2 regions of the Micromonospora sp. NPDC005205 genome follow, and region 2 is predicted to be linked to the other one. Evidence: riboswitches for the same ligand, from Rfam matches in the RefSeq annotation. Region 2 holds a riboswitch; the other holds the start of a gene.
The links. A riboswitch is a leader RNA that binds a small molecule or an ion and turns the genes downstream of it on or off. The one in region 2 is predicted to bind thiamine pyrophosphate.

Region 1 (11,625 bases), on a different contig from region 2:
GTCGAGCCGACCGGGTCGCCGTCGACGCGGCGCTGGGCGCGGTCGGGCTCGCCGACCGGGCCGGTGACCCGGTGTCCACGCTCTCCGGCGGCCAGCAGCAGCGCACCCTGATCGCCCGCGCCCTGGCCGGCCAGCCGGAGCTGCTGGTGCTCGACGAGCCCACCGCCGGGGTGGACGCGGCCAGCCAGGAGGCCTTCGCCGGCGCGCTGCGCGACTTCGTCGCCGACGGCGGAACGGTGCTGCTCGTCGCCCACGAGCTGGGCCCGCTGCGACCGGTGATCAGCCGGGCCGTCGTCGTCCACGAGGGTCGCATCGCCCACGACGGCGCGGTGCCCGACCCGGCCGGCCATCACGCGGAGCCCGACCACGACCACGTGCACCCGCACTGCTACGACGAGCCCGCCGGGCTGTGGAGCAACTGACCCATGGAACTCTTCCAGTACCCCTACATGCAGCGCGCCCTGATCGGCGCGCTGGTGATCGGCTTGGCCGCGCCGGCGCTCGGCATCTACCTGGTGCAGCGCCGGCTGGCGTTGATCGGCGATGGTGTGGGGCACGTAGCGCTGACCGGCGTCGGCGCGGGGTTGCTGCTCAACCGCTCCCCGGTGCTGGTCGCGGTGATCGCCGCCACCATCGGCGCGATCGCCATCGAGATCGTCCGGGCCCGTGGGCGTACCTCCGGTGATCTGGCTCTGGCTCTGCTCTTCTACGGCGGCATCGCGGGCGGTGTACTCCTGGTCGGCCTTTCCGACGCGACCAGCGCGAACCTCAACGCCTACCTGTTCGGGTCGCTGACCACCATCTCGCCCGCCGACCTGACGACCATCGCGGTGCTCGGCGCGGCGATCCTGGTCACGATGATCGCGTTGCGGCCGGCGCTCTTCGCGGTCAGTCACGACGAGGAGTACGCCCGGGTCTCCGGCCTGCCGGTCCGCACGCTGAACCTGCTGATCGCGGTCGCCACGGCGGTCACCGTGACCATCGCCATGCGGGCCGTCGGCGTGCTGCTGATCAGCGCGTTGATGGTGGTGCCGGTTGCCACCGCCCAGCAGGTCACCCGGGGTTTCCGCAGCACGATGGCCGCCGCGATGGCGCTCGGGCTCTTCGCCGCCGGCTCGGGTGTCTGGGTGGCGGCCACGGCGGACACCGCGCCGGGCGCCTCGGTGGTGCTGGTGGCGATCGCCTCGTTCCTGGTGGTGGCCGTGGCCGGCGCTGTCTGGCGGGTCGTGCGCCGCCGGACGACGCCAACCGCCGCGCCGACACCGGAACCTCACGAGGTCGTGCTGAGCTGAGCCTGGTCAGCGCGAGCTCAGTGGTATTGGTTACCGTTGCAGGATGACCAGCGCGACGGGCTACGACGGGTTCGACGGGGCCAGCGAGCTGCTCCGCGCCCTGTCCGCTCCCATTCGCCTGGCCATCGTCAGTGAGCTGGCCGGCGGCGAGCGGTGCGTGCACGAGTTGGTGGAGAAGCTCGGCGCGGCGCAACCACTGGTCTCCCAGCACCTGCGGGTGTTGCGCGGAGCGGGCGTGGTGCGCGGCTCCCGCCGAGGCCGGGAGATCGCCTACAGCCTGGTCGACGAGCACGTCGCGCACATCGTGGCGGACGCGGTCAGCCACGCCGGGGAGGGATCATGAGCGAGAGCAGCGCCGCTGTGCGCAACACCCGGCAGCGTTCGGCGGTGAGCGCGCTGCTGGGCGAGATGGAGGGCTTCCACAGCGCCCAGGACCTGCATGCGATGCTGCGGCAGCGCGGCGAGCGGGTCGGCCTGACCACCGTCTACCGCACCCTCCAGGGGCTCGCCGACGCCGGTGAGATCGATGTGATGCGTCCGCCGGGCGGCGAGCACCTGTACCGCCGGTGCAGCGAGGGGCACCACCACCACCTGGTCTGCCGGGTGTGCGGGCGTACGGTCGAGGTGGCCGGGCCGGCCGTGGAGAGCTGGGCCGACCGGGTCGCCGCGCAGCACGGCTACGCCGACGTCAGCCACACCCTGGAAATCTTCGGCACCTGCCCGACCTGCCCGCGCTGACCACCGGCCCGGTCGATCGCGATCCGGGCTCACTTCACGGGTGCCCCGCGAAGGCCGTTCGTGACACGCTGTCCGGCGTGAAGATCTATGCCGATCGGTTCCCGACCGCCGCCCGTCAGCTGCTCACCGACCTGCTCGTCGTCGCCTGGGTGTACGTGGCGATCCGCGGCGCGCTGTGGCTGCACGATCTGGTGCAGAAGCTCGCCGTACCCGGACAGAAGCTGGAGGGCGCGGGCAGCGGCCTCGCCGACAACCTCGCCGAAGCCGGCGGGAAGGTCGGCCGGGTGCCACTGGTCGGCGACGAGCTGACCGCTCCGTTCCGGCAGGCCGCCGACGCGGCCCGAGGGCTGGCCGACGCCGGCCGCGACCAGCAGCACCTGGTCGATCAGCTCGCCCTCGCCCTCGCCGTCGCGGTGCTGATCTTCCCGCTCGGCATCGTGCTCTTCGGTTGGTTGCCGCTGCGGCTGCGCTGGATGCGCCGAGCCGGGTCGGCCGCGAAGCTGGCCGTCGGGCCGGCCGGCCGGGATCTGCTCGCCCTGCGCGCCCTGGCCACCCAGCCGCTGGGCCAACTGACCCGGATCGGCCCGGACGTCGCTGAGGCGTGGCGGCGCGGCGACGACGCGACAGTCGACGCCCTGGCCGCTCTGGAGCTGCGCCAACTCGGTCTACGCAGCCGGGGCCGCTAAAGTCGTCGGGTGTTCTACTTCCTCGTCGTCATCGCCGTCCTGCTGCTCGGCTACGCCGCTGTCCTGGTCTCCTTCCTGCGCCGGGGCAAGAAGATTCCACCTGCGGCGTACCTGGCCCTGGCCGGGCTCAACGGTCTGATCCTGGCGGGGGTGCTGGCCTGGGCGGTCGCCCGCTGACCGAAGCCGCCGACCCGCACGGCGGCCAACCCCTGCCGACCCGCACCCCGGCCAACCCCTGCCGACCCACGCGGCGGCGAGGCCGTGCGGCGGGGTTTACGGCTTTGGCGGGATGCGGCGGCGGACATCCTCGGAGGTGGACGGACCGGGCGACCAGCGGGCCACCCAGGGCAGCTCCTCGGACGGGGTGAGCACGCCCTCCTCCAGGCTCGCGTAGCGGCCGGCGAGGATGCGCTTCGCGGCAGCGGTGTCAACCGAATCGGTGTTGTCCCAGAGGGCGGCGAACAGGGCGTCCACCCGCACCCGCGCCTGCCGGCAGAACAGGTCGGCCAGCTCGACGTTCTCCGGGCGGCTGTCCCGTTCGGCGCAGGCCCGGACGCAGACCGCGGACATCGCGAACAACTCGGCGCCGATGTCCACCACCCGGCCGAGGAACGCCTGCTTACGCTCCATCTTTCCCTGCCAGCGGGACATCGCGTAGAACGTCGACCGGGCCAGCTTGCGCGACGAACGCTCCACGTGGCGCAGGTGCGCGGCGAGCGGGCCGAACTCGGCGTACGCCGAAGGGCTCTGCCCCCGACCGACGGCGAGCGTGGGCAGCCACTTCGCGTAGAAGGCGCCCGCTCGCGCACCGGCTCGGGCCTTGCGGCCAAGCCCCGCGTCCGGGTCGATGATGTCGCCGGCCACCGACAGGTGGGCGTCGACCGCCTCCCGCGCGATCAGCAGGTGCATGATCTCGGTGGAACCCTCGAAGATCCGGTTGATCCGCAGGTCGCGCAGCATCTGCTCGACGGCGGCCGGACGTTCGCCGCGGGCGGCCAGTGAGTCGGCCGTCTCGTAGCCGCGCCCGCCCCGGATCTGGATCAGCTCGTCGGCGATCTTCCAGGCCATCTCGCTGGCGTACAGCTTGACCAGTGCCGCCTCGATCCGGATGTCGTTGCGGTCGTCGTCGGCGAGCAGACAGCAGAGGTCGAGCATCGTCTCCATGCCGTACGTGGTGGCGGCGATGAACGAGAGTTTCTGCGCGACCGCCTCGTGCTCGCCCACCGGCCGTCCCCACTGGACCCGGTCGGCGGCCCACCCTCGGGCCACGTTCAACGCCCACTTGCCGGCACCCACGCACATGGCCGGCAGTGAGAGCCGGCCGGTGTTCAGAGTGGTCAGGGCGATCTTCAGCCCCTTGCCCTCTCCGCCGATGACGTTCTCGGCGGGGACGATCACGTCGTGGAACCGGGTCAGGCTGTTCTCCAGCCCGCGCAGGCCGATGAACTCGTTGCGCCGCTCGACGGTGATGCCGGGGCTGTCGCCGTCCACCACGAACGCGGTGATGCCGCCCCGACGTCCCTGCGTGGCCGGCACCCGGGCCATCACCACCAGCAGGGTGGCCACGATGCCGTTGGTGGCCCAGAGCTTCACCCCGTTGAGCCGGTAGCCGGTGCCGTCCTCGGTCGGCTCCGCGATGGTGGCCAGCCGGGCCGGGTCGGAGCCGACGTCCGGCTCGGTGAGCAGGAACGCGGACACCTCACCGGCGGCGAGCCGGGGCAGGAAGCGTTGCTTCTGCTCGGGGGTGCCGAACATCTTCAGTGGCTGCGGCACCCCGATCGACTGGTGCGCCGAGAGCAGCGCGCCGATGGCCGGGCTGACCGAGCCGGCCAGCATGAGCGCTCGGCAGTAGTGCAGGTTGCTCAGCCCGAGCCCGCCGTACTTCCGGTCGATCTTCATGCCGAACGCGCCGAGGTCGGCCAGGCCGTGGAACACCGAGTCGGGTATGGACGCGTCCCGCTCGATGGCCTCACCATCCACCTCGGAGGTCAGGAAGGCGCGGAACCGGCCAAGGAACTCCTCCGCGCGAGCCACGTCGTCCGGGTCAGATCGGGGCCACGGGTCGATCAGGTCGAGCCGGAACCGGCCGAGGAACAGCTCCTTGCCGAAGCTGGGCCGGTCCCAGGTGGATTCGCGGGCGGCCTCGGCGACCTGCCGGGCTTCCTTCTCGGTGACCTGCCCGGCTTCGGCGGGCAGCGGCGCGGCGGCACCGGCCGTGGGTTCGGAGTCGGGGCCGTCCGGTGCCGGTCGGCCGTTCTGCGTCGTGGTCACGGCTGCCCCCTCGAAGCTCGATGCGGCTACCGTCACGCTACCCCCGGTTGTTACCCAGGGGTAGCGCTGCGTGAAGATCGACGCGGTCAGCGTTCCTCGATGGTGTCCGGGTCGTCGTCATCGTCGTCGATGTCGTCCTCACCCCAGCTGCGCCGGGCGAACGGCAGCACCATCCAGAAGGTGAGGAACCAGAGCCCGGTCAGGGCGCTGAGCAGGAAGGCGATCGGCCGGTCCAGCACGAAGTCGGTGATCAGCAGGACCGCGCTGACCATCGCGATCAGCATGAAGCCGAGGCCACCGGTCGCCATCCGGTGCGCGAAACGGACCAGCTCCGGTTTGCGCCCCTGCCGGAACAGCGCCCGGTGGAACGCCACCGGCGAGATGATCATCGCGGTGGCGGCGGCCGCCGCGAGCAACGCCACGATGTAGACGTCGCGCTGGAACTCGGTGGTCTCGTTGAACCCGTTACTGAACGGCAGGGTGAGCAGGAAGGCGAAGAGGATCTGCACGCCGGTCTGGGCGACCCGCAACTCCTGCAGCAGGTCGGCGAAGTTGCGCTGCCAGCGCTGCTTCTCGGTCTCCTTCGACACGCGCTACCTCCGGTGAGACGCTACTGCCGGCGGTCCCGCCCGCCGGCAGCAACGCCAATGCCCCACCCGGCCGAGCGCGAAACAAGTTCACGACACCTGCCGTTCATCTCGGCGACGCGCGTCGGCCGCCCGGCGGCGTCAGGACCCGCGTCGGATCCGGCCCGCGTAGCGCGCTTCCAGCTCGTTGTTGTGCGCGTCGCCGTCCGGGATGTTCGCCGACAGGTAGACCGGGGGCCGCTCGCCCGCCGCCAGCAACCGCGCCACCACCTCCACTGTCACCTGCTGCGCCAGCAACGCCGCGGTGATCGAGGAGACCGCGCCGACCGCGCCACCGCCCGGCAGGGGCAGCGTCGCGTCGCCGTACGGCGCACCGTTGTCGAGCACCACGTCGGCGAGGTCGCTCAGCTTGCGCCCGGACGGGTGCCGGGAGGCCATTTGGCCGGAGTGCCGCGCCGAGGTGATCGCCACCAGCCCGTGACCGTGTTCCTTCACCAGCGTGGCGAACTCCACCATCGCGCCGTTGACGCCGGAGTTCGAGGCGAGCACGAAGACATCGGTGGGGCGCACCGGGGCCAGCTCGTAGAGGCGGTGCGCGACGGCCGGGTCCCGTTCCAGCAGCGGGCCCAGCCGGTCGGCCGGCTCGCCGCCGAGCAGCACCAGGTCGCGTAGCGCGATCCGGTTGGTAGGCACCAGACCACCCGCCCGTCCGGCGATCTCCATGGCGAGGGCCTCCGAGTGCCCGGTGCCGAACGCGTGCACCACACCGTCGGCTCGGACGGCCTCGGCGATCAGGTCGGCGGCCCGCCCCACCGCCTCCCGCTGACTGGCAGCCACCCGGCCGATCGTCTCGGTCACCACGGCCAGGTAGTCCTCGGCACTCACCGTCATACGTCCTCCGTCGTTCGATTGCGGGCCAGCAGCCCGTTGGTGTCCACTGCTGCTCAGGCCGTCCCGCCGGCTCGGGCCAGGATCGCCTCGGCGAGCGGGGCCGGTGCCGCGTCCGGGATCCAGTGACTCACCCCGGGCAGCTGCACGAAGCGGTAGTCGCCGGTGACGTTCTGCGCGCACGCCTCGGCGGCGGTCCGGCCGATGGCGACGTCCCGGTCACTCCAGACGTACGTGGTGGGCACCGCGACCGGGCCGACGCCGGCCAGGTCGGCGCGGGACATCGCTCGGTACCAGTTCAGCGCGGCCGTCAGCGCACCCGGCTCACGCATCGGGTCGGCGTACCGGTTCACCCGGGACGTGTCGCCCACCCCGCCGAGCATCTTGCGCAGCGCGGTGGCGTGCCACGCCAGCAGGACCTTCTCCGCTTTTTCGGGCTTGCGGAACAGGGCGATGTACGACGAGCGGGCCTTCTGTTGGGCGTCCGTGCTCAGGGCGTGCGCCATGGCCGCCGGATGGGGTACGGACACGGCGGTCAGCGTGTGGACCCGCTCGGGGTGCCCGGCGGCAACCGCCCAGGCCACTATCGCGCCCCAGTCGTGGCCGACCAGGTGCACGGCGTCCAGCCCGAGCGCGTCGAGCACCGCCACCACGTCGGTGACGAGTTCGGGAATCCGGTAGTCGGCCACCACCGTGGGCCGGGCACCGGGTGAGTAACCGCGCTGGTCCAGCGCGTACGTGCGCAGCCCGCCCGCGTGCAGCGCCGGCACCACGTCGTCCCACTCGCCGCTGTGCTGGGGGAAACCGTGCAGCAGCAGGACGGGTACGCCGTCCGTCGGACCGCCGACGGTCACCTCGAACGTGAAGCCTCGCGCATCAACCCGCATGATCGGAAGCGTACCCAGACGGCGGTCGGCCGCTCGCTCCCGCAGGTCAGGCGGATGCCCTGCTGGGCCCGCGCCCCTGGTCGGTGTTAGCGTCAGCGAGACAACTTCATATCCGACAGGGGAGCGCACAGCGCTGAGAGTGCGGGCACGCCCGCAGACCCTCGAACCTGATCTGGGTAATGCCAGCGCAGGGAGTTCGGTCGACCTCCAGCCGCGCCGCAGTCCGGTGCCACCGGACGCGGCGTGCGTCTTCTCCTGGTTCGCACTCACGAACTGGGAGCAACACATGACATCCACCACTGACACACACCGTTGGCGCACCATCGACATCGTGGTCGCCTCGGTGATCGCGGTCGCCTTCGGCGTCATCTTCTGGGCCTGGGGCCTGGTCTGGAGCGCCACCGAGGGCGCGTTCGCCTTCTTCCCGCCGGCGCAGACGCTGCTCTACGGCGTCTGGCTGATGCCGGCGGTGATCGGTGGGCTGGTCATCCGCAAGCCCGGCGCCGCGCTCTACTGCGAGACCGTGGCCGCGGTCCTGTCCGCGCTGCTGGGCAGCCAGTGGGCCGGCACTGTCATTCCGCAGGGCATCGTGCAGGGCATCGGCGCCGAGCTGGCCTTCGCCGCCTTCCGGTACCGGTCGTTCCGCCTGCCGACCGCGGTGTTCGCGGGCGCGCTGACCGGCCTCAGCGCCGCGCTGTTCGACTTCTTCGTCTGGAACGTCGACTACGCGCTGACCGACTACCGCATCCCGTACGCGCTGCTCACCATCGTCAGCGCCACAGTGATCGCCGGCCTGGGCGGTTGGCTGCTGACGAACGCCCTGGCCAACACCGGCGTCCTGGACCGCTTCCCGGCAGGCCGGAACCGAGCCCTGATCTAACCCCCACCAACTCGCGTCGATCATGAGGTTGACGGGCGGATGGATCTCCACAACCACCGTCAACCTCATGATCGACCGTGCAGGGTGAGGTGAGGTGGGGCGGGGCGCGGCGGGGAGGGGGTGGTTTGGTGGGCGGGGTACTGCTGCGGGGGTTCGGGTGGCGGCACGCTGGGCGGCGGGCCTGGGCTCTGCGCGGGGTTGATCTGCGGGTTGAGGCTGGGGAACGGGTTCTGCTTCTTGGGCCGTCCGGGGCTGGCAAGAGCACACTGCTCAGCGCTCTGGCGGGGCTGCTCCCGGAGGACTCCGGCGAGCAGGAGGGCACCGTCGAGATCGACGGGCTCGACCCCCGCAAGGGGCGGGAACGGGTCGGCATCGTCTTCCAGGACCCGGAGACCCAACTGGTCATGGCACGCTGCGGCGACGACGTCGCGTTCGGGCTGGAGAACCGGGGAGTACCGGCCGACGAGATCTGGCCCCGGGTGGACGAGGCGCTGCGCCGGGTCGGCTTCCCGTACTCCCGGGACCGCCACACCGCCGCGCTCTCCGGCGGTGAGCAGCAACGGCTCGCCCTGGCCGGCGCGCTGGCCCTGCGCCCCGCCCTGCTGCTGCTCGACGAGCCGACGGCCAACCTCGACCCGACCGGGGCCGAACTGGTCCGGCACGCGGTGGCCGGCGCGCTGGACGCCGACACCACGCTGATCCTGGTCGAGCACCGGGTCGCCGAGGCACTGCCGCTTGTCGACCGGGTGGTCGTCCTGGAACCGGGTGGCGGCGTCCGCGCGGACGGCCCGCCCGAGGCGGTCTTCGCCGCCCACGGCGCCGCCCTGGCCGCCGAGGGGGTCTGGGTGCCCGGTCACCCCATCGCGCCCCGACCGGCCACCGCCAGCCCCGGGGAGCTGTTGCTCACCGCCGACCGGCTCGGCCTGCCGCCCCGGCTGGGCCCCACCGACCTGGCGGTACGCGCCGGTGAAGCACTCGCCGTACGCGGACCGAACGGTGCCGGCAAGTCCACCCTGGCGTTGCTGCTCGGCGGTCTGCTCAGGCCGGGCAACGGGCAGGTCACCGCGACCGCCGAGTTGGCCGGCGCGGACCACCGCACTCCCCCGCACCGGTGGCGGGCACCCGCGCTGGCCCGACGCATCGGGTCGGTCTTCCAGGACCCGGAGCACCAGTTCGTCACCAGCACCGTCTTCGACGAGCTGGCGCTGGGCCCGCGCCGCACCGGTCAACCCGAGGCTGCCGTCAAGGCAACCGTAGCCGGGCTGCTGGAACGGCTACGGCTGGCCCGACTCGCCGCCGCCAACCCGTACACCCTCTCCGGTGGCGAGGCGCGGCGGCTGAGCGTGGCGACCGCCCTCGCCACCGCGCCACGCCTGCTGATCTGCGACGAACCCACCTTCGGTCAGGACCGGCGGACCTGGCGGGAGCTGGTCGACCTCTTCGCCGACCTGCGCGACGCCGGGCACGCCGTGGTCACCGTCACCCACGACGCGGACTTCGTCACCGCGCTCGCCGACCGCACCGTCACCCTGCACCGAACCCCGGACGACCACCGATGATCAGCATCGAGCCGGTCGCCGCGCCGGACGCCCCGTTGGCCCGCCGCAACCCGGTGGCGAAGGTCGCCGCCGCACTCGTCTTCTCGTTCACCCTGCTGGCGACCCTGGACCCGGTGGCCCCGGCAATCGCCATCGCCCTCGAACTGGCCGTCCTGCCGCTGTTCGGCATCCGCTACCGGGTGCTGGCCCGGCGGGCCTGGCCACTGCTGCTCAGTGCCGCCGGCATCCTGGTCACCCTGGTGCTGTTCGCCGCCGACCGGTCCGGCCGGGTCCTGCTGGACGTGGGACCGGTGCTGGTGAGCACCGGCGTCCTGCTCACCGCGCTCGGCCTGGTACTGCGGGTGTTCGCGGTGGCCCTGCCCGGTGTGATCGTCTTCGCGACCACCGACCCCACCGACCTGGCCGACGCGTTGATCCAGAACGCGAAGGCACCGGCCCGGTTCGCCATCGGTGCGTTGGCCGCGTTCCGACTGGTACCGCTGCTCGGTCAGGAGTGGCAGATGATCAGCATGGCTCGACGCGCCCGGGGCGTCGACGCGGGACGCAATCCGGTGGCGAAGCTGCGACTCTTCGCCTCCACCGCGTTCGCGCTGCTGGTCGGGGCCATCCGCCGAGGCACCCGACTGGCGGTGGCGATGGACGCCCGCGGATTCGACGCCGGCACCCCGCGTACGGTCGCCCGGCGGCAGCGCTTCACGGCGGCCGACGGGCTGCTGGTCGCCGGTGCAGCGGCGCTGGCCGGGGCGGCGCTGACGGTCAGCGTGCTGCTCGGCACGTTCCGCCCGCTGCTCGGCTGAGGGCGGCTACGCAGTCACCTGTTCGCGTTCCTGCCGTGACCGGGACTCCCGACGTTCCGCTGGCCGCAGCAGATTGACCCGGACGCCTCCCGCGAACGCGACTGGAGCAGCACATGGGACACGGACCGGCACCCCGCGATGACCACGACCAGACGGCCGTCACCGACGGACTCCCGGCGCTGGACCGCTCCGCCCCGGTCGCCGAGCACTGCCGCGCGTACGGGTCGGGCTGCTACGCCTGGGCGGTGAACCGGTGATCGTCGGGCTGAGCCTGGGCCACCGGACCGTACGGGAGGCCGAGCACTGGCTGGCCGAGCACGTACCCCCGCTCGACCTGCCCGACCTGGTGGCCTGCACCCACCTGTCCTGGGCACCGCATCCACACGTGGCCCTGAGCCTGGGCAGCGACCTGTCCGACGACCGGCTGGCCGGGCTGCCGGCGAGCCCCGCCGAGCTGAGACAGGCCGCCGACCATGCGGCCATGGAGCACGCCACCCGCCGTTCGGGTCGGGCGGTGCGCTATCCCGGGGTCGACCGTCTGGTCGGGACGCTGACCGTCGCCGAGCTGCTCGACGCCAGCGCCATCCAGCGGTGATCGTGTTGGGCGCGCCGCCGGACGGACGGGAGACCGTAGTGCACACCCGGGACTTCGTCCGGCCGCAGTGGCAGGCCGGCGAGCTGATGCTGATGGCCACGCCGTACCGGGCCGCCGGCATCGCCCCGTGCGAGGTGCCGGACCCGACGCCCTGCCGCGCCGGGCAGCACTGACCGGACGTTCAGTCGAGCTGCCGGATCTCGACGTCGCGGAAGGCCACCTCGTACGGCGGCTCTGCGGGCTCGTCCCGGGCCGGGTCGCGGAAGATGCCGAGCACCACCCGGCCCGGCACCGGGGCGCCGTCCCGGGCCGCGCCGATCTCCACACCTTCCCGGAGGAACCGCAACTGCCCGCCCCTGGCGACGATGCCCACCTGGATCGTCCGGCCCAGTGCCAGCTGCCCAGCCGGGTAGGGGAAGGTGCCCGCCGGGGTGACCGCGTTCGG
Region 2 (11,625 bases):
GTTCCACTCACCGAGCAGAGCCTTGCCGTCGTAGTACGCCGGCCACTTGCGGTTCGAGTTCAGGTCGGCGTCGTAACGGTAGACCGGGCCACCCATCGGGGCGCCGCCGCCGCCGATCTCCGGGTAGCGCGCGTCACCGGCGTACCCGTAGTCGACGGTCGCCGGGACCACCGGCGGAAGGTTGGTCAGGCCGGTGTTGTTCGGCGAGTTGTTGACCGGTGCGGCGCAGTCGAACTTCGGGCCACTCGGACCGGACGGGAACGTGTAGTCGTTGTACGCCTCGTTCGTGCCCGTGCAGTACGGCCAGCCGTAGTTGCCCGGGGTGACGATGTTCCACTCGACCAGACCGCGGGGGCCGCGGTTCGGGTTGTCGGTGTTGGCGTCCGGCCCGTAGTCCGCCACGTACAGCGTGTTGGTCTTCGGGTCGGTGCCGATCCGGAACGGGTTGCGGAAGCCCATCGCGTAGATCTCGGGACGGGTCTTCTCGGTGCCCGCCGCGAAGAGGTTGCCGGCCGGAACCGTGTACGTTCCGTCGTCCTCCGGGTGGATCCGGATCACCTTGCCGCGCAGGTCGTTGGTGTTCGCGGAGGTGCGCTGCGCGTCGTAGTCCTGGCGGCCCGCCCGCTCGTCGAGCGGCGAGTACGAGTTCGACTCGAACGGGTTGGTGTTGTCACCGGTGGCCAGGTAAAGGTTGCCGTCGCCGTCGAAGGTCATGCTGCCCCCGGCGTGGCAGCAGGTGTTGCGCTGGGTGTCGACCCGGAGCACCTGCTTCTCGCTGGCCAGGCTGATGGTGTCGCCGGTGACCGTGAAGCGGGACAGCAGGTTGCGGGTGACCCCGTCGTTCGGGGCGTAGTACAGGTACACCCAGTTGTTCGTGGCGAAGTCCGGGTCGAGCCGGATGCCGATGAGACCGTCCTCGTTGCCGGTGAAGACGTCCAGGTCGACGGCGGTGACGGTGTTGCCGGTGTCCGGCTTCACGATCTGCACGCGACCGTCACGCTCGATGTAGAAGACCCGCCCGTCGGGGGCGATGTCCAGCTCCATCGGGTTGCTGGTGTTGCTGTCCAGCGTGACCTTCTCGAAGTTCGAGGTCTTCGAGGCGCCGCAGTCGGCGTTCTCGACGCCGGCCGCGGTGCGGATGCCGCCGAGCAGGTGGGACAGGAACTCGGGCTCGGCGTACGACTCCCGGGTGTGCCCCAAACCGGTGTACCAGGAGCGGCCACCGTCGTAGTCCTGACACCAGGCGACCGGGTGGTCCGCACCCATCGCGCCGGCGCCGGGGGTGTAGCTCTTCTCGTCCAGGCTGGCCAGCACGTGCACGTCCGGCCGGGGGTTGCTCTGGTAGTTGTACCACTCGTCGAACCGGGACCACCGGTCCGGCAACCCGGCCGTGGACGGGTGGGCGTGGTCCTCCACCTTGACGGTGGCCGTCTGGTTCTGCGGGTGGTTGGCGAAGTACGCGCCGACCAGGTCGCCGTACCAGGCCCAGCTGTACTCGGTGTCCGACGCGGCGTGGATGCCGACGTAGCCGCCGCCGGCCTTCACATAGCGCTCGAACGCCGCCTGCTGGTCGGCGTTGAGCACGTCACCGGTGGTGGAGAGCCAGATCACCGCCTTGTACTTCGCCAGGTTGGCGTCGTTGAATGCTGCGCCGTCCTCGGAGTTGTCCACTGTGAATCCGTTGGCGGCGCCGAGCTGTTGGATGGCGGCGACGCCGGTGGGGATCGAGTCGTGCCGGAAGCCGGCGGTCTTGGAGAAGATCAGGACGGAGAAGGGATCGGCCGCGGCCTTTGGCGCCTTCGGCGCCACCTGGCTGACCGGGGCTGCGGCTTTCGCATCCCGTGGGGGAGCCTGGGCGGCCGCCTGCGCGGGCGCGCCGAACAGGGTGGTCGAGGCCATGGCCAGGGAGATCAGGGTTGCGGTGATTGGTACGCGGGCACGACGAGAACGGGACACGCCGCCTCCTGTGTCGTAGTGACAGAGCTCGCGGGAGTCGGCTCGCCGAAGGCCGTCCCTGATGGAGCCGGTGGTCACACCGTGCCAGGGTGCCCCCACCGACATTTTGTCGAATCGCTGAACAAATTAATTCGGCTGGTTCGATGTCGGGCAAGATGCGGACGGGTAACGGTTCTGCAACGGGAGGCGACATTCCGAACAGGACCGTATGAAGTGCCCCATTGGATCTAGCTCGTTTTGACGCGCCGGCCCGGCCGGCCACCGCCGACCCCGCGCCTTGGCAGGCCGCCGGATCTGTCGTACGGTGACACGCAAGTAACCCACGGGAGCCCGGTGTACCGGGCTGAGAGGGGGGCTGACAGCCCCCGACCGTCGAACCTGATCCGGATAATGCCGGCGCAGGGAGGAGCGTTGCCATGCCGTCCCTGGGGCGATTGCATCTCGTCACCGACACCCGACCCGGTCGCGACCCACTCGCCGTGGTCCGCGCCGCCCTCACCGTGGCCCACGCCGACCTGGTGGTGCAGGTCCGGGTCGAGGATGCCGCCACCGACCGCGAGGCGTACGACCTGACCGGGCGGGTGTTGGCGCTCTGCGCGCCGTACCGGGCGACCTGCCTGGTCAACGACCGGTTGCACGTGGCGCTGGCGGTCGGCGCGGCAGGTGGGCACGTCGGCGTCGACGACCTGCCGGTCGCCGCCGCCCGCCGGGTGCTCGGCCCCACCGGTGTGCTGGGCGCCACCTCTCGCGCGCCGGGCCCGGCGGCCGAGGCCGTCGCGGCGGGCGCCAGTTACCTGGGCGTCGGTCCGTGTCACGCCACCAGCACCAAGACCGGCCTGCCGGACCCCATCGGGCCCGCCGGAGTACGCGCCGTCGTCGACGCCGTCGACGTTCCGGTCATCGCGATCGGCGGAGTGACAGCGGCCCGGGTGCCGGCGCTGCGGGCCGCCGGGGCGTACGGGGTGGCGGTGGTCGGCGCCGTCTCCTCCGCCGCCGACCCGGCACGGGCAACCGCCGAGCTGATCGAGGCCCTGACGTGCTGACCGGCCGGTCCCCGTCACCGCCGTCGAGCGACCGGGTCCGGCCGGACGTGGCAGTAGTGGGGGCGGGGCCGATCGGGCTGGCCATCGCCTGGCGTTGCGCCGCTCGCGGGCTGCGGGTGGTGGTGCACGATCCGGCACCCGGCTCGGGGGCGTCGGCGGTGGCCGCCGGCATGCTCTCTCCGGTCGCCGAGGCGTACTTCGGTGAGCGGCAGCTGACCGGGTTGCTTTTGGCATCCGCTGCCCGCTGGCCGGCGTTCGCCGCCGAGTTGACCGAGGCGACCGGGGTCGAGATCGGCTACCGGACCGAGGGCACCCTGATGGTCGGGCTCACCGGCGACGACCTGGCCGAGGCGCGCCGGCTGTGGGCGTACCAGCAGGGGTTGGGCCTGCCCGTGACGCCGCTGCGCCCGAGCGAGCTGCGCGACAGCGAACCGGCGCTCGCCCCACGGGTGCGCGGCGGCGCGCTCGCGCCCACCGACCATCAGGTCGACCCCCGGCTGCTGGTGCCGGCACTGCGCACGGCCGCGCAGCGGGCCGGCGCGGTGCTCGTGCCGCAGCCGGTCCGGAAGCTGTCCGATGTGGACGCGACGATCACCGTTGTCGCCGCCGGCTGCGGGGCCACAGCGCTCACCGGCCTGCCCGTGCGGCCGGTGAAAGGTCAGATCCTCCGGCTCCGCGCGCCCGACGGCGTCGCGCCGGGCTTCCGGCACGTGATCCGGGGGTACGCCGACGGCGAGCACGTCTACCTGGTGCCCCGCGCCGACGGTGAGGTGGTGCTCGGCGCGACGGTCGAGGAGCGCTCGGACACCACTGTCACCGCCGGTGCTGTGCAACGGCTGCTGCGCGCCGGGGTCGACCTGCTGCCCGAGCTGGCCGAGTACGACCTGGTCGAGGCGGTCGCCGGGCTGCGCCCGGGCACCCCGGACAACGCGCCGATCCTCGGGCCGCTGCCCGACCGACCGGACGTCCTGGTCGCCACCGGGCACCACCGGCACGGCATCGTGCTCACCCCGATCACCGCCGACCTGATCGCCGACCTGGTGCTGGGCGGCGTACCCGACCCGATGCTCGCGCCCTTCCGGGCCGACCGCTTCGGCGGTGCCGCGGTGGCCGCGTCGGGCGGACCTGAACCGGGTGTGGAGGGGGACCTGTGGAGTTGACAGTGAACGGGGCCGGGCGCAGCGTCGCCGCCGGCGCGTCAGTGGCGGACCTGGTCCGCGACATCGTGGCGCACCCACGTGGGGTGGCGGTCGCTGTCAACGGCGAGGTGGTGCCCCGGACCGGCTGGCCGGCACGGGCACTGCGCGACGGTGACCGGGTCGAGGTGCTCACCGCGGCGCAGGGCGGGTGAGCGGCGTGCCGTTCGAGCTGGGTGGGGAGACCTTCACCTCACGGCTGATCCTCGGCACCGGCGGTGCCGCGAACCTGTACGTCCTGGAGCAGGCGATCCGGGCGTCCGGCACCGAGCTGGTCACAGTGGCGCTGCGCCGGGTGGGCACGGCACCGGGCTCCACGGGTGGGCTGCTGGAGTTGCTGGACCGGTGCGGCGTACGCCTGCTGCCGAACACCGCCGGCTGCCACACCGCGACCGAGGCGGTGAAGGTGGCCCGGTTGGCCCGGGACGCGTTCGACACCGACTGGGTCAAGCTGGAGGTGATCGGCGACGAGCGGACGCTCCTGCCCGACGGGGTGGAGCTGCTTCGCGCCGCCGAGGAGTTGGTCGCCGACGGTTTCACAGTGCTGCCGTACACCAGCGACGACCCGGTGCTCGCCCGCCGCCTCGCCGACGTGGGCTGCGCGGCGGTGATGCCGGCCGGCTCGCCGATCGGCTCGGGGCTCGGCATCGGCAACCCGCACCACATTCGACTCATCCGGCAGGGTGTGGACGTGCCGGTGATCCTCGACGCCGGCATCGGCACCGCGTCCGACGCGGCGCTGGCAATGGAGCTGGGCTGTGACGGGGTGCTGCTGGCCAGCGCTGTCACCCGGGCGGCCGACCCGGTGGCGATGGCCACCGCGATGCGGTACGCCGTCGAGGCGGGCCGGCTGGCGGCCCAGGCCGGCCGGATCGAGCGGCGCTTCCACGCGCTCGCCTCCACCCCCGACGAGGGAAGACCCGAGCTGTGACCCCGCCGTCCGGGGTTGTCGTGTTGACCGACCGGCTCGTCGCGCGGGAGGGGCTCGACCGGGTCGTGGCGGGAGCCGTGGCCGGGGGAGTGCGCTGGGTGGTGCTGCGGGAGAAGGACCTGCCCCGCGCCGAACGCGTCGCCCTCGCCGCCGACCTGCGCGCGATCCTCGCCGACGTCGGCGGAACCCTCATCGTGGCCGGCCCCGACCCGCTCGGCGGTGACGCCGTGCACCTGCCCGCCGCCGGCCCGTACCCGCCGCCAACCCACCCCCTGGTAGGCCGCTCCTGCCACGACCGCAGCGAGCTGGACCGCCTGACCACCGAGCACTACGCCACCATCTCCCCGGTCTGGCCGACGAAGACCAAACCGGGTTACGGCCCACCCTTGCTCGTTGCAGGCCTGGGCAGCCTGGTTCGCGCCAGCCCGGTGCCCCTGCTGGCCCTCGGCGGAGTCGAGACACCGGAACAGGTGATCGCCTGCGTCCAAGCAGGAGTCGTCGGAGTAGCCGTACTGGGCGCACTGATGCGAGCAGAAGACCCCGCCGAAACAGCGGCGAGTCTGACCAGCGCTTATGTCGAGGCGGTCACCCCTGTGCTGACCCGAACCCGGCGCGGGGTCACCCAGGTCCCCACGTCAGGGCTGCGGCCGACAGTGCCCACGCAGGGATCAAGCCTGACCGCCCGGAGTGGGCACTGTCGGCCGCAGCCCCAAACCGCAACCAAAGAGAGCAAATGACCCCGCGAACACTACTGACCATTGCCGGCTCGGACTCCGGCGGCGGCGCCGGCATCCAGGCGGACCTCAAGGTCTTCGCCGCACTGGGCGCGTACGGCACCAGCGTCCTCACGGCGGTCACCGCGCAGAACACCCGGGGTGTCGACGCGGTGCTGCCGCTGCCCCCGCGCACTGTCACCGAGCAGTTGGACAGCGTGCTCACCGATTTCACAGTCTGCGCCGTGAAGACGGGGATGCTCGGCACCCCGGCGATCGCGGACGTGGTGGCCGAGGCCGCCCGGGACGGCCGGCTGCCCCATCTCGTCGTCGACCCGGTGCTGGTCGCCACGAGCGGTCACCGGCTCGGCGTGGTGGGTGCTGTGGAGCGGCTGCTGCCGTACGCCACTGTGGCGACCCCGAACTGCGCGGAGGCCGCGGCGATCACCGGACGCCCGGTGGGCGACGTGGCCGCGATGGTCGTGGCCGCCGAGGCCCTGGTGGCCGGCGGCCCGGAGTACGTGGTGGTCACCGGCGGTGACCTGGAGGGGGGCGAGGCGGTCGACGTGCTGCACGGCGGCGGCGTCACCACTGTGTTGCGCGCACCCCGGGTGACCACCCGGCACACACACGGCACCGGGTGCTCGTTCTCGGCGGCGATCGCGGTGCGGCTCGGTCTCGGCGACCCGGTGCCGGACGCCGTGGGGGCCGCCAAGGAGTACGTGCTCCGTGCGCTGACCGGCGCGCGGGGCTGGGAGCTGGGCGCGGGGCGCGGGCCGCTGAACCACTTCGGCTGGTCCGCTTGATCACCAGGGAGGCTGTCATGCACGCACGAGGCAAGGTGTACGTCGAGGGTTCACGGCCGGATGTCCGGGTGCCGTTCGCGGAGGTGGGGCTGACCGGTGACCTGCCGCCGGTGCGGCTCTACGACACGTCCGGCCCGGGATCGGATCCGTTGGTGGGGTTGCCCGCGCTGCGCGGCCGGTGGATCGCCGAGCGGGGTGACGTGGCACCGGTGCGGGGTGCGGGCACACCGCTCGCCGGGGTGGACAATCGCCGGCCCACGCAGTTGGCGTACGCGCGGGCCGGCGTGGTGACGCCGGAGATGGAGTTCGTGGCGATCCGGGAGAACGTCGAACCGGAACTCGTGCGGGCCGAGATCGCCGCCGGTCGGGCGGTGCTCCCGCTCAACGTCAACCACCCGGAGTGCGAGCCGGCGATCATCGGTAAGGCGTTCCTGGTCAAGGTGAACGCCAACATCGGCACCTCGGCGGTCAGCTCGTCGGTCGCGGAGGAGGTGGAGAAGCTGACCTGGGCCACCCGCTGGGGCGCGGACACCGTGATGGACCTGTCCACGGGTAAGCGGATCCACGAGACCCGTGAGGCGATCGTGCGGAACTCGCCGGTGCCGATCGGGACGGTGCCGATCTACCAGGCGCTGGAGAAGGTCGGCGGCGACCCGGTGAAGTTGAGCTGGGAGGTGTTCCGGGAGACAGTGATCGAGCAGGCCGAGCAGGGCGTGGACTACATGACTGTGCACGCCGGGGTGCTCCTGCCGTACGTGCCGCTGGCCGTGGACCGGGTGACCGGGATCGTGTCCCGAGGCGGTTCGATCATGGCGGCGTGGTGCCTGGCGCACCACGAGGAGAACTTCCTCTACACCAACTTCGAGGAGCTTTGCGCGCTGCTCGCGCGCTACGACGTGACGTTCTCCCTCGGCGACGGGCTGCGCCCCGGGTCGATCGCCGACGCCAACGACGAGGCGCAGTTCGCCGAGCTGCGCACCCTCGGTGAGCTGACGAAGATCGCCTGGGCGTACGACGTCCAGGTGTTGATCGAGGGCCCCGGGCACGTACCGATGCACAAGATCAAGGAGAACGTGGACCTTCAGCAGGAGTGGTGCCACGAGGCGCCCTTCTACACGCTCGGTCCGCTGACCACCGACATCGCGCCCGCGTACGACCACATCACCTCGGCGATCGGCGCCGCGATGATCGGCATGTTCGGCACCGCGATGCTCTGCTACGTCACGCCGAAGGAGCACCTCGGCCTGCCGGACCGCGACGACGTGAAGGCGGGCGTGATCGCGTACAAGATCGCGGCACACGCGGCGGACCTGGCCAAGGGGCACCCGGGCGCGCAGGCCTGGGACGACGCCCTGTCGAAGGCGCGGTTCGAGTTCCGCTGGGAGGATCAGTTCAACCTCTCGCTGGATCCGGAGACCGCGCGCTCGTACCACGACGCGACCCTGCCGGCGGAGCCGGCGAAGACCGCGCACTTCTGCTCGATGTGTGGCCCGAAGTTCTGCTCCATGAAGATCACCCAAGAGCTCAAGGAGTACGCGGCGCGCGGCATGAAGGACAAGTCGGAGGAGTTCGTCTCCGGCGGGAGCAGGGTCTACCTGCCGCTCGCCTGACTTCCCCGCGGGCGGAGGCCGTCCCTGTGTTGCGAGGCGACGCAGGGACGGCCCGCCTGGCCGGTGTCGGCCTGCGCGGCCCGGCGCGTGGCGATGTCGCGGGGTCGGTCAGACGACCGGTCGGTGCGTCTGCGTGGTGGAGTCAGTCGCGGTGGTGTCGACCGGTGGAGCGCAACGACCGGCGGCTGTTCTCCTGCTCGGGCTCGTTGTCCGACACCGGCTTGCTCAGGCCGGCGACCCAGTCGACGAATTCCTCGTCCTGGGACGCCAGCGGCTCCGTCTCATCCGACGTCTTCGGGCTCTCCTCGTCGGCGCGGGAGCGGTTGCGGCGGAACAGCCCACCGAGCCGCCCTCGCCGGGAGGGCTGCCCTGCCACCTTCGGTTGCGTCGGTTCTGCCGACGTGGTGTCGGTAGGCGTCAGATCGCCGGTGCCGGTGCCGGTGCCGGTGCCGGTGTTGGTGTCCGCACCGGTGGGCGCGCCCTCCGGCCGGCCCGGGTGTTCGGCCGGAGCGGTCTCGCCGGCTTCGGTTGGCGCTGTCCGTGTCGTCGAGCTGTCCTGCGGTCCCGCGGACCCGCGGCGCCGGGAGGTGTCGAACGCGTTCCAGGTGCCGGCCCGGCTCAGGTCCGGCAACGGTGCCCGATGCCGTGGCCTCGGCCCGGTCGGCGCGTCAGGACTGCTCGACCCCGCCGATGCCGTTGCCCCCGGCTCGGAGGCCTGCGGTGGCACCGTCCACGTCGAGGTGACCGGCCAGGCCGACGGCGCGGGCGTCCACCGGTCCGTGTCCGGGTCATTGGCGGCGGTCGCCGCGAACAACCCGGCGGCCGGAACGTCCTCGGCGTCGGACCGCGCGCTGTCGGTGCCACGAGCCCCGGCGATCGCGGAATCGCTGGTCGCGTCGGCCGCTGCTGCCTCGCTGCCCGTGCCGGCCTTCGGGACGCGCGGGGTGGCTTCCGCGCCAACCTGGTAGGCAGTGGTGGTCGGTGCTGGTGTCGCCCCCGTCCCGGTGGTCGGGGTCTGTGTGGCGTCGGTCGGCGTGCTGGGGGACTCCGGGTTGGCCGGCACCTGCGTCGCGCCGATTTCGGCGGTCGTCGACGCGGCCGGTGCTCGCTTCGAGCCGGTGGCGGAGGTGGCAGGTGCTGGCTTTGCGCCGGTGGCGGAGGTGGCCGGTGCTCGCTTCGCGCCGGTAGCGGTGGTCCGGTCTGCTGCCGTGTCGGAGCCAGCAGCCGAGGTGACCTCGGAGGTCGAACTCGACAGCTCACCCAGGCTTCCCTGGCTGGACGCCAGAGTGCCGGTGGCGGTGCTGTCGGCGGACCTGCCCGACCGGGTGCCCTTCGTGGCGCGGCCGGTGGTCGTCTCGGGGGTGGTCGTCGCGTCGGTGGTCGCCTTGCTTGCGGTCGTCGCGTCGGTGGTCGTCGCGTCGGTGGTCGTCTCGCGAGCGGTCGTCTTGCTGGGGGTTGCCGAACCGGCAGAGGACGTGCCGTCGGCCACGTCGGAGGCGGTGGCGTCCGGGTTGGCTTTCGGCTTGCGGCTGCGTCGCGGCTTGATCGTCGGCGGCGCCTCGGGCGTGCCGTGGTCGGGCGTGCCAGCTGTGCTCGGCGCTGGTCCCGTGCCCGTCGACGCCGTGGCGTCGGGACTGGGAGCGTCAGTGCCAGGCGATGCCGTGCTGGTCGCCTCGGCGCCGCTGCCCGCGCTGGTCGGGCCGGAACCGGGTGCGCCCGTGGCGCTCGCCGTGTCGGCGGACTTGCGGGTGGTGCGCCCACCGGTCGGCCTGCCACTGGTCGCGGTGCTGCCGCTCGGGTCAGTCGCCGTGCTGCCGCTCGGGTCCGTCGCCGTGCTGCTGGTCGGCTCGTCGACGGCCCGGCCGCCCGTCGGGGTCGCGGCGTCGGCGCGGCCGGCCGTCGTGCCGGTCGCGGTGGCGTCGGTGACGATGCTGACGTCCGCGCCGGCCGAGGGCTCGGTAGTGGCCAGGACATCATCCTGACGCGCGGGCGTCTGCCCGGCGGCGGTGAACTCACCGGTCGGCGCGGTCAGCCAGGCCGCGGGCTGAGCCGGTGCGGCGGCAGTAGCCGGTGCGGCGGCAGTAGCAGTGGCGGGAGCCGGACCGTGCTGTCCGCTCGCTGTGGTCGCCGGCCAGTCCCAGTGGGCCGGGACGGTGCGTACGGCATCGGGATCGCCCGTCGCCCACGGACCCGCAACGACGCCGGCGGGCGTCGTGCGGGTGGCCAGCTCCGTGTCGGTGCCCTCGGCGCTGTCAGTGTCGTTCGGCGCGCTGTCTCCGCCGTTCGCCGCGCTGTCCTTGTCGTTCGGCGCGCTGGTCAGCGCCGGGCCGGTGGACAGCGGGCGCAGGATGGCGGTGGGCTCGATCGCCTGCGGATCGTTGGTACGGGTGCCCATCGGCCAGCGCAGCAGCGCTGCGGCGGCCGCGCCGAGCGCTCCGGCGAGGATCGCGATCAACGAGCCGTAGTAGGGGGCGGTCTGGTAGCGGTCCACGGCGTCGCCCGGACCGGCGGTCAGGTAGGCGAACGCCACCAGCACCGGACCGGCCACCCCGGTGGCTCCGCTGACCAGTGGAGCCTGACCCCGCGAGCGAGCCAGCCCGGCGGTCGCCGCGCCGGCCAGCAGCGCCACGATGGGCAGCAGGAGCATCGCCAGTCGCTGTGCGGCGGCGTCGTCGAGCCAACTCGGCTCCAGTACGCCGAGCCGGACGGTCGGCAGTGGGCCGGCCGTGCCGAGCGACGGTAGGACGGAGATCAGCGCCAGCAGCCAGACCGTGCCGGCCACGGCCGCCATGTTCCACCCCAGCTCGGGCCGGAACAGGACGGCGATCGCCGCGCCCGCCCCGATCACCGCACCGACCATGGCGCAGATACCCACCGCCCAGACCGGGTCGACGGAGATCAGCTCTGCAGCGCGGGCGGGCTGCATGCAGAGCGGGGCGATGACTGTGGCACCGAGCGCTGCCGCGCCGCCGACCGCCAACTGCCGGCCGGTGCTGGCCGCCGGAGCGTCACGGCGAGCGAGGCGTCCGGTCAGGACGGCGCCGGCGACGGCTGCGTTGGCGGCGAACCAGCCCACCCAGACCAGCTGGGCCGGCCACTGGTTGACTGTCGTACCGGTGAATGCGCCGGTCAGGCGGACGATGCCGAAACCGTACGCGACGCCGAGCTGGCCGGCTCCGGCCAGCACGCTCACCCCGAGCGCCGTGAGCAGCAGTCTGCCCCAGGTCCGAAAGGCCATGTCCGGCACGTTACGCACCCGGTACACCCGATAGCCAACGGCGCGCCGCGCGGCACGCCGGTGGCCATCGGCGGGTCTACTTGAGTTCGACCAGCCGAGCCAGGTAAGTCGTATCCCCGACATTGGTCAGCA

Region 1: it holds a riboswitch for thiamine pyrophosphate, as region 2 does, so the genes downstream of both, ABZU43_RS26980 (ECF transporter S component) here and ABZU43_RS29185 (thiamine phosphate synthase) in region 2, are expected to answer to the same signal.

What each region holds. Positions count from the first base shown of each region.
Region 1 is NZ_JBEXHV010000019.1:11,683-23,307, forward strand. It holds gene ABZU43_RS26930 (ABC transporter ATP-binding protein) at 1-422, shown strand, start outside; gene ABZU43_RS26935 (metal ABC transporter permease) at 426-1,292, shown strand; gene ABZU43_RS26940 (metalloregulator ArsR/SmtB family transcription factor) at 1,336-1,635, shown strand; gene ABZU43_RS26945 (Fur family transcriptional regulator) at 1,632-2,030, shown strand; gene ABZU43_RS26950 (hypothetical protein) at 2,108-2,716, shown strand; gene ABZU43_RS26955 (hypothetical protein) at 2,726-2,893, shown strand; gene ABZU43_RS26960 (acyl-CoA dehydrogenase family protein) at 2,990-4,987, opposite strand; gene ABZU43_RS26965 (DUF6328 family protein) at 5,074-5,577, opposite strand; gene ABZU43_RS26970 (SIS domain-containing protein) at 5,716-6,465, opposite strand; gene ABZU43_RS26975 (alpha/beta fold hydrolase) at 6,519-7,349, opposite strand; TPP riboswitch at 7,457-7,561, shown strand; gene ABZU43_RS26980 (ECF transporter S component) at 7,636-8,229, shown strand; gene ABZU43_RS26985 (ABC transporter ATP-binding protein) at 8,358-9,788, shown strand; gene ABZU43_RS26990 (energy-coupling factor transporter transmembrane component T) at 9,785-10,585, shown strand; gene ABZU43_RS26995 (hypothetical protein) at 10,699-10,842, shown strand; gene ABZU43_RS27000 (hypothetical protein) at 10,839-11,180, shown strand; gene ABZU43_RS27005 (hypothetical protein) at 11,177-11,353, shown strand; gene ABZU43_RS27010 (serine/threonine-protein kinase) at 11,362-11,625, opposite strand, start outside.
Region 2 is NZ_JBEXHV010000023.1:38,764-50,388, forward strand. It holds gene ABZU43_RS29180 (ThuA domain-containing protein) at 1-1,956, opposite strand, end outside; TPP riboswitch at 2,269-2,378, shown strand; gene ABZU43_RS29185 (thiamine phosphate synthase) at 2,373-2,999, shown strand; gene thiO (glycine oxidase ThiO) at 2,996-4,159, shown strand; gene thiS (sulfur carrier protein ThiS) at 4,150-4,350, shown strand; gene ABZU43_RS29200 (thiazole synthase) at 4,347-5,126, shown strand; gene ABZU43_RS29205 (thiamine phosphate synthase) at 5,123-5,863, shown strand; gene thiD (bifunctional hydroxymethylpyrimidine kinase/phosphomethylpyrimidine kinase) at 5,860-6,645, shown strand; gene thiC (phosphomethylpyrimidine synthase ThiC) at 6,663-8,255, shown strand; gene ABZU43_RS29220 (hypothetical protein) at 8,398-11,493, opposite strand; gene ABZU43_RS29225 (cupin) at 11,570-11,625, opposite strand, start outside.